Aromatoleum aromaticum EbN1: one gene and its partner. The protein of the gene in region 2 binds, or shares a complex with, the protein of the main gene of each other region. Links are inferred from orthologs where the notes say so. Each region holds a gene or a part of one and is shown on either strand. Other genes may lie near its edges.

Evidence for each region. The genes of interacting proteins can lie anywhere in the genome.
Region 1: the proteins of tsaB (region 2) and tsaD are in contact, whole or in part, in a solved structure (PDB 4WQ4), measured with the Escherichia coli proteins. The link is inferred for Aromatoleum aromaticum EbN1 from one-to-one orthologs.

What each region holds. Positions count from the first base shown.
Region 1 is NC_006513.1:2,585,781-2,590,173, reverse strand. What follows is about bases 1,410-4,393. They hold tsaD (tRNA (adenosine(37)-N6)-threonylcarbamoyltransferase complex transferase subunit TsaD), read right to left. Parts: upstream 3,424-4,393; coding sequence 2,395-3,423; downstream 1,410-2,394. Other genes in these bases: dnaG (DNA primase), read left to right, coding at 4,363-4,393; EBN1_RS12305 (GatB/YqeY domain-containing protein), read left to right, coding at 3,879-4,325; rpsU (30S ribosomal protein S21), read left to right, coding at 3,572-3,784; plsY (glycerol-3-phosphate 1-O-acyltransferase PlsY), read left to right, coding at 1,743-2,336; EBN1_RS12325 (dihydroneopterin aldolase), read right to left, coding at 1,410-1,701. Also shown: EBN1_RS12340 (methylated-DNA--[protein]-cysteine S-methyltransferase), read left to right, coding at 1-289; ybaK (Cys-tRNA(Pro) deacylase), read left to right, coding at 286-774; EBN1_RS12330 (H-NS histone family protein), read left to right, coding at 911-1,279; more of EBN1_RS12325, read right to left, coding at 1,324-1,409.
Region 2 is NC_006513.1:3,847,998-3,852,274, forward strand. Bases 35-2,788 are described here. They hold tsaB (tRNA (adenosine(37)-N6)-threonylcarbamoyltransferase complex dimerization subunit type 1 TsaB), read right to left. Parts: upstream 1,881-2,788; coding sequence 1,188-1,880; downstream 35-1,187. Other genes in these bases: EBN1_RS18380 (uracil-DNA glycosylase), read right to left, coding at 35-739; rimI (ribosomal protein S18-alanine N-acetyltransferase), read right to left, coding at 736-1,191; EBN1_RS18395 (hypothetical protein), read right to left, coding at 1,994-2,362; ompR (osmolarity response regulator transcription factor OmpR), read left to right, coding at 2,577-2,788. Outside these bases: more of EBN1_RS18380, read right to left, coding at 1-34; more of ompR, read left to right, coding at 2,789-3,314; EBN1_RS18405 (ATP-binding protein), read left to right, coding at 3,271-4,277. UniProt on the Escherichia coli protein: Required for the formation of a threonylcarbamoyl group on adenosine at position 37 (t(6)A37) in tRNAs that read codons beginning with adenine.

The DNA of each region.
Region 1 (4,393 bases), 1.3 Mb from region 2 along the record:
TCCCTTCGACCTGCCCCTGGCGACACGTGGCACGTTGTTTCAGCGGCGAGTATGGGACGCGATCGCGGCAATCCCGCGCGGCGAGACGCGGCAGTACGCACATCTTTCGAAGGCGCTCGCCAGCGCCGCCCGAGCGGTCGGCCAGGCCTGCCGGGCAAACCCGTTTCCCCTCGTGATTCCCTGCCATCGCGTCGTGTCCGCGACCGGCATCGGCGGATTTGCCGGCGCCTCCGGAGGCTACCTGATCGACGCAAAGCACTGGCTTCTCGCTTTCGAGGCAAACCAGTGAGCAGAACCGAACATCACGCGCCGGAAACGCCGGCCACCCGTTTCCTGAAGCAGCATCGCGTGGCCTATACCACGCATTCCTACGCCTACGAACCTCATGGCGGAACAAAAGTGTCCGCCCGGGAACTGGACGTCGACGAACATGCGATCGTCAAGACGCTGGTAATGGAAGATGAAAGCGGCGCGCCGTTGATCGTATTGATGCACGGCGACCGAAAAGTATCGACGAAGGAACTTGCACGGCAAGCCGGCCGGAAACGCATCGAGCCCTGCACTCCGGAAGTCGCAAATCGCCATTCAGGTTATCTCGTCGGCGGCACTTCTCCTTTCGGCACGCGAAAACGCCTGCCGGTATTCATGGAAAACTCGATCGTCGATCTTCCACTCGTCTATATCAACGGTGGCCGGCGAGGATTCCTGCTCGGGATATCTCCCCGGGAAATTCTGCGAGTATTGCAACCCCGGCTTGTCAGCGCCGGAATCTAGCCCGCACCCGTCCACAGCGTTTTAATTCTCCGGATTTAATGGCAAAATAATTGGCAGTGACCATGAGTATGGATTTTTGCATTTCATTCCCGACCCATTGCCGTCATAACTAACTAACCCGATATCTGGAGAGATCATGGACCTGCCCACTTTGTCGCTGACTGAATTGCGACGCCTGCAATCGAAGGTGGAAACGGAAATCCGCCGGCGCAGCGATAACACTCGCCGCGAACTGATCAAGAAAATGCAGAAAATGGCGGCGGACGAAGGTCTGTCGCTCAGTGACCTTATCGGCAGCGCCCCGGCGAGCGACGACAAGCGCAGCCCGGCCACGCGGAAAGCCAAACCCGCGACGAAGAAAAACAGTCCGATTCCGGCCAAGTATCGTCACCCGGAAAATCCTGCGATCACCTGGAGCGGACGCGGCAGGAAGCCGCAATGGGTAGTGGACTGGCTTGCCCAGGACAAGCCCCTCGCGGAACTCGAGATCGCTGCCGAAAAATAACCCGTCGTGGCGCCTGTTGAACGGGCGCGTCACGACCCCTCCGTTCAGATTGCGGTGGCCGGGAGCGGAATCCCCTCGCGTCCACGCTGGATATACACACCGACGCGACGCACGCCTTTCTTCACGCCGATCTTTGCGATGCGGATCTTGACCCACGGTGCGCCGAATTCGTCGAATAGCAGCTTCACGACGAACTCTCCGAGCGTCTCGATCAGATTGAAATGGCGCTCGGCCAATTCCTTCCGGATTCGTTCGATCACGTCCGCGTAGTTGATCGTCCCCGCAATGTCGTCATTTTCGGCCGCGGAATCCGGCACGCCGAAAGTCAGATTCAGCTCGACCGGCTGGGGCGCCGCCTTTTCACGGGGATAGATGCCCACCCATGCCTGCACCCGCAACTCCTCGATGAAGATGAAATCCATGTTGTTTCCCGATTAGAATTCCGGCAATTCTAGGTGAAAAAATGAATTTCCTCCTGTTATTGCTCGCCGCGTATGCACTCGGCTCGACACCGTTCGCCATCGTTTCGAGCCGCCTGTTCGGGCTTGCGGACCCGCGCCGCTACGGGTCGGGCAACCCCGGGGCAACCAATGTCCTGCGCAGCGGCAACAAGGCTGCGGCGCTGCTGACCTTGGTCGGCGATTGCGCAAAGGGGTGGCTCGCGGTATGGGGCGCGGCGAAGCTGGGTTTTTCCCCGGTCGAAGCAGCGTTGGCGGGGTTGGCGGCGTTTCTCGGCCATGTCTTCAGCGTGTTCCTGCGCTTCCGCGGCGGCAAGGGCGTTGCGACCGCGCTGGGCGTGCTTGCAGGAATCAATGCCTGGGTCGCGCTCAGCGCGCTTTTCGTATGGCTCGCGGTGGCGGTCCTCACTCGCTATTCTTCGGCGGCGGCGCTGGCCGCTGCAGTGATCACGCCCATTTCCGGCGCCGTTCTGCTGGGCGCCACTCCGACGGTCGCCGTGCTCGCGCTGATCGCCGGCATTCTGGTGTGGCGCCACGCGCCGAACATACGAAAACTGATGAACGGCTCCGAAAGCAAGATTGGCGCAAGCAAGAGCTGAACTCCCGGCGCGTCCGCAGCGCACCTGCCGCCTGGCGCCTGCCGGAGGCGCCTTTTGCTTACGGCTGGACGGGGGAATGCAGTTCGGCCAACGGCCAGCGAGGAAACACGCGCACTGCCGGAGTTTCGCCGCCGCGCTGCCCGGCAGCGGCACGCAGTGCGCCGGCGAATGCGATCATCGCGCCATTATCCGTGCACAGTTCGGGTTCCGGGTAATACACCCGACAGCCCTTGCGCCGCGTCGAGGCATCGAGTCGCTCGCGCAGGTGGCGATTGGCTCCCACCCCGCCGGCCACGACGAGTCGGGCCAGCCCGGTCTGCTCGAGCGCACGCAGCGCCTTCGCGCACAGCACCTCGACCACTGCCGCCTGGAAGTCCGCCGCCAGGTCGGCCACGTCCTCGGCCCGCCAAGTCGGTGCCGACACGACGTTGAGGACTGCCGTCTTGAGTCCGCTGAAGCTGAAATCAAGATCCCCCGAACGCAGCATAGGACGCGGCAGGCGGAAACGTCCCGTTTGTCCACGCTCTGCCAAAGCGGCCAGTTGCGGCCCGCCCGGATAGCCGAGCCCGAGGAGCTTCGCCGTCTTGTCGAATGCCTCTCCGGCCGCATCGTCCACCGACTCTCCGAGCAGGGCGTATTCCCCCACTCCCGTCACCCTCATCAACTGCGTATGGCCGCCGGACACGAGCAACGCGACAAACGGAAACGCCGGCGGATCGGCGGCGAGCAGCGGGGACAGCAGGTGCCCTTCGAGATGATGAATGGGCAAAACCGGTACAGCGAGCGCCAATCCCAGCGACTCGGCGAAGCTCGCGCCGACGAGCAGCGCACCGGCAAGTCCCGGGCCGGCCGTGTAGGCGATCGCATCGAGTTGCGACAGCTCGCAGCCAGCCGCATCCAGCGTCTGCTTCACCAGCAGCGGCAGGCGGCGGATGTGATCGCGCGACGCAAGCTCCGGGACTACGCCGCCGTATGCGGCATGCAGCGCGATCTGCGTGTGGACGCAATGCCCGAGCAAACCGGCCGCCGTGTCGAAGATCGCCACGCCCGTTTCGTCGCACGAAGTCTCGATTCCCAGTACTTTCATCACCCCACCATTTCGACGGCACGTTCGCAAAGGCGCCTATTCTAACGGCCCGTCGGTGATGCACCGCCGAAGTTTATGCTTGGCTTGGCGCCTGCCAGTCGTTATAATCCGCGTTTTTCCGCCTACAAGACACACAAGGACGTTCGCAATGCCGGGTATTCGCGTCAAGGAAAACGAGCCGTTTGAAGTCGCCATTCGCCGCTTCAAGCGCACCATCGAAAAAACCGGTTTGCTGACTGAGCTTCGCGCCCGCGAGTTCTACGAAAAGCCTACCGCGGAACGCAAGCGCAAGTCGGCCGCCGCAGTCAAGCGCAACCACAAGCGCCTGCGTAGCCAGACCCTGCCGCCGAAGCTGTACTGATCCGTCACCGGTTCAGCCGGCCGGCACCACGCCGGGCACGAGTCACAGGATTCGTGCCCGGCGTGGCTTTTGCATTTTCGAACTGGAGTACATCATGTCTCTCAAGGAACGCATCCAGGACGACATGAAGGCGGCACTGCGCGCAAAGGATAGCGCGCGCCTGTCCGCGATCCGTCTGCTGGTCGCTGCAGTCAAGCAGCGCGAGATCGACGAGCGCGTCGAACTCGACGATGCGGCGATCACCGCCACCGTCGAAAAACTGGTCAAGCAACGGCGCGACGCAGCCAGCCAGTACGAAGCCGCAAATCGACCCGAACTGGCTGCCGGCGAGCGCTTCGAGATCGAGGTGCTGTCAGCCTATCTTCCCGAGCCGCTGTCCGATGCCGAACTCGACGAGGCGATTGCCGCTGCCGTCGGCGAATCCGGCGCCACGGGTCCTGCTGACATGGGACGCGTGATGGCGCTGCTGAAGCCACGCCTGGCGGGCCGTGCCGACATGACTGAAGCGTCGCGCCGGGTGCGCGCGAGGCTGACGAACTGATTGCCTGCCGCCCCAGCGGGCGGGCAGGCGCCCGGTCATGATTCCGCAGTCGTTCATTCAGGATCTGC
Region 2 (4,277 bases):
GCAGGTAGGCCGGGTGGTAGGTCACGACCACCGGCATCCCGCGGCACCTGAAAACCTGTCCGCGCGCGGCCCCGATCGCCACGTCGACCCCGAGCAGCGCGCGCGCTGCCGGACGGCCCAGCGCAACCAGCAGACGCGGCTGCAGCAGTGCGATCTGCCGGGCGAGATAGGGTGCGCAGGCCTCGATCTCGTCATTTCCCGGTGTGCGGTTGTGCGGCGGCCGGCACTTGACTGCATTCGCGATATATACCCCTTCGCCCCGTTTCAGCCCGATCGCCGCCAGCATCGCGTCGAGGAGCTTGCCGGCAGCGCCGACGAACGGTTCGCCGCGCTGGTCTTCTTCCGCCCCGGGCCCCTCGCCGACGAACATCCACGAGGCCTGGCGATCGCCGACCCCCGGCACTGCCTGGCGACGCCGCTCGCACAGGCGGCAGGCCGTGCACGCCCGGATGTCGGCGTCGAGCGCTTCCCAGTCCAAGGTTTCGATCCGCCGGGCGCGCTCGTCCGGCGAGTCAACCGCAGGGGCGGCCGCAACGGGGTCCGGGTGCGGTCGATGCGAAGCCTGCGGTTCTCGTGCGGAGAAGACGACGCCGGATTCCCTCGCGGGCGGGCCCGCGGCAGCCGGTTCTTCCGCCACTGCCTCCGGCTCGTCCGCCTGCAGCGCCTGCGACCTTCCGCGCAACCGCCACAGCGGTGCAAGGCCCATTTCGCGCAGTACCGCATCCCGACGCTGGTTCATAGTTCGAGCCGCATCACGATCGCGTCCTCGCGACCGCCCTCGCGCAGCGCGTAGTAGCCCTTGCGCCGTCCGATCGGCTGAAAGCCGTGCGATCGATACAGCGCGAGCGCCGCGGAATTCGAGGGACGCACTTCGAGAAAGAACTGCGACGCACCACATCGCCGCGCTTCGGCAAAAAGATGTCGCAGGAGCGCTGTGCCGAGCCTCGCGCCCTGGAATTCGCGCGCCACGCTGATGTTGAGCAGATGCGCTTCGTCCAGCACCACCAACATGACAGCATACGCAACCGGAGATCCGCCGACGCGCATCACCCATGCGCCGTGGCCGGCCGCCAGCGAATCTGCGAAGTTTCCCCGGGACCACGGGAAAGCATGCAGTGCGGCTTCGTGGTCGACGACCCAGTCGAGGTCGCGATCGGTCATCGGGGAGAAATCGGATACTGCGGCGTTCAAGCGCGCCCTCCCCGTGCGAGACGTTCCGCCGTCGTCAGCGCTACCTTGTCGCGCACATACAGGGGGACGGCGTATTCGGGCGCCAGCAGCCGCCCTTCGCGGACCTCGCCAGCCGCCAGCCGGGCAATATCCGCAGCGCGGGGAACGGCCGTCGGATTGCGGCCCGACAAGCGGGCAGTGACAGACGCCGGGATGCCGGCTTCATGAACGCGGAACGCCGAGCCGACACCAAACCACCGTTCGCCGGCAGGCAAAGCCAGATGTTGCGGCGGCGAGCAGGCGGGAACCTGCACCTCGATTGCCTGTTCCCCGTCCACGCGGTATGCCGCCGAATACACTTCCCCCATGCGGGCATCGGTCGCGACGAAAACCGTGCTCCCTTCGCCCTGCAACGCCAGCGCCGCGAGGCTGCATATCGGCACCACCCCGATCCCGGCTCCCATCCCGAGACCCTGCGCAACCCCACACGCCAGCCTCAGCCCGGTGAAGGCACCGGGTCCCGCGCCGAATGCGATCGCATCGAGCGTGGCGATCGGTAATCCGGCGTTCCCGAGCAGCGCCCGAAGCGTCGGCAGCAGATACTCTGAATGATTGGCATGCCCTTCGAGGCGATGTTCGACGATGTCGTCGTCGACCAGCAGGGCGACGCTCGCGCGTTCACACGAGGTCTCGATGGCGAGGATTTTCATAGGCCGGCATTTTACCGGCAGCAGCGCCCGACAAGTGAAATGCGCGTGGAACGGAAACGGTGCTTCGATCAGCCGGCGCCGCGCACCCGCGGAAAAACAGCGCCGGGAAGTGTCTAGCGGGCAGCGGCTCTTCGGCTCTCATAGACGCCACGCATCGCCTCGCGCAACTCCCGGTTCAACGCCTCGCGTTCATCCTGGGACATGCGTGGCCGCTTGTGCTCGGTGACGGGAAGGTCTGCGCCGCTGATCAGTGCGCGCCTGAGTTCGGCGTGGCGCAGGTCCTCCGGGCTTTGCAGAGTCGCCAGCGGCTGCTGCGCGAGTACTCCCGGCACCGTTTGCGCGAACACCGGCTCCCCCACTCCGAATGTCATGGCCATGGCGAGGATCGACAGTGCCTGTCCACGCCCCGTTTGCATCCGGACCGAAGCACCCGCTTCGCCGCCCGACGTCGCGGGATCTGATGCCAACCTCGGATGTGTCATGATGATGATCTCCAGCCTCTTCACGGGGCGACTTTTGCATACCCGAAAAATACTAGGAATTACCCGTGCCGTGGGAGATGTCCGTGCGCGTTTCGGACCATGCTGTAACGGGGTGTTGCCTATTCCACACCGCCTTACGAAGCGTTACTCCGGTACCCGGCCTGGGCCGCCGAAGCGCTAGCATGCCAAATGTTCAAAGGATAGGATGCGACTTATGAACGCTAAAATCCGATATAGAGTGTTACTCGTCGACGACGACGCGCGGTTGCGGGATTTGTTGTCGAGATATCTGCAGGAGCAGGGTTTCACGGTCAAGGCGGTGGTCGACGCACCGTCGATGGACCGGGCGCTGCATCGCGAGCATTTCGACCTGATGGTGCTCGACCTGATGCTTCCCGGCGAGGACGGTCTGACGATCTGCCGGCGCCTGCGCGCCGATGAAAACGCCATGCCGATCATCATGCTCACGGCAAAGGGAGACGATGTCGATCGCATCATCGGGCTCGAAATGGGTGCCGACGACTACCTTGCCAAGCCGTTCAACCCGCGCGAACTGGTGGCCCGTATCCACGCGGTGATGCGCCGCCAGCCTCCGAGCCTGCCCGGTGCCCCGACGAGCGAGGATGAAATCGTCAGCTTCGGGCGCGTGCGCGTCAATCTCGGTGTGCGTTCGCTGACGCGTGACGAGGACGAGATTGCACTCACCACGGGCGAATTCTCGCTGCTGAAGGTGCTCCTCCAGCATCCCCGGCAACCCCTGTCGCGCGACAAGCTGATGGAACTCGCGCGCGGGCGGGAGTACGGCGTTTTCGATCGGGCGATCGACGTGCAGGTGAGCCGGCTGCGCAAGCTCGTCGAGGACGATCCGGCGAAACCCCGTTACATCCAGACTGTCTGGGGTTTCGGCTATGTATTCGTTCCCGATGATACAAAAGCTGCAAGCGAGAGCTGACCATCCTCCGCGTCCCGCCGGGTGGACCGGCATCCGTGAGACCCTCAGCGAGGCGGTGAACGATCTTCCGCCGCGCACGCTGCTGTGGCAGACTTTTCTGCTCATTGCCCTCCTGCTGACGCTCGCGCTGGTGGCCTGGTCGCAGATTTTTCGCCATTTCGAGGACCCGGTGCGCGCACGCGATCTTGCGCAGATGGCGACGAGCGTCGTGAACCTGACGCGCACCGCGCTGATCAACGCCGACGTCGAGCGCCGCACCGAATTGCTCATCGACCTGGCAGCGCTCGAGGGGATCCGGATTTACCCGGCCGAACCTTCCGACGAACTCCTTCCGCTGCCGGACAGTCGCGCCATGCGTCTGCTGACCGAAGAGATTCGCCGTCAGCTCGGCGCTCACACGCGCTTTGCCTCGCGCTGGAAAACGCTCGACGGTTTCTGGATCAGCTTCAGGCTCCACCCGGAAGACAAGGAAGATTTCTGGGTCATGCTGCCGTCCGAGCGGCTGCAACAGACCGAGGCGATCGAATGGCTGACGTGGGGAGGCGGTGCGCTCCTCGTCGCGCTGCTCGGCGCCTACCTGATCGTTTCCCGGATCAGCGTGCCGCTGCGCAATCTCGCCCGCTCGGCGCGCGTCGTCGGCAGCGGTCGCACGCCGCCACACCTGCCCGAAACAGGCCCCCAAGAGATTGCCGCAGTGGCGAAAGCCTTCAACCAGATGGCAGGGGATCTCGCCCGCACGGACGCGGATCGCGCCCTGATTCTCGCCGGCGTCTCCCACGATCTGCGTACGCCGCTGGCGCGCCTGCGGCTTGGCGTCGAAATGTCGGGGGCACCGGAAACCGAAGTCGCCGCGATGGTGGCCGACGTCGAGGAGATGGACCGGATCATCGGCCAGTTCCTGGATTTCGGGCGCGGAGAACCGCAGGAGCCGATGGAGGCGCTCGACCTGGCGGGCCTCGTGCG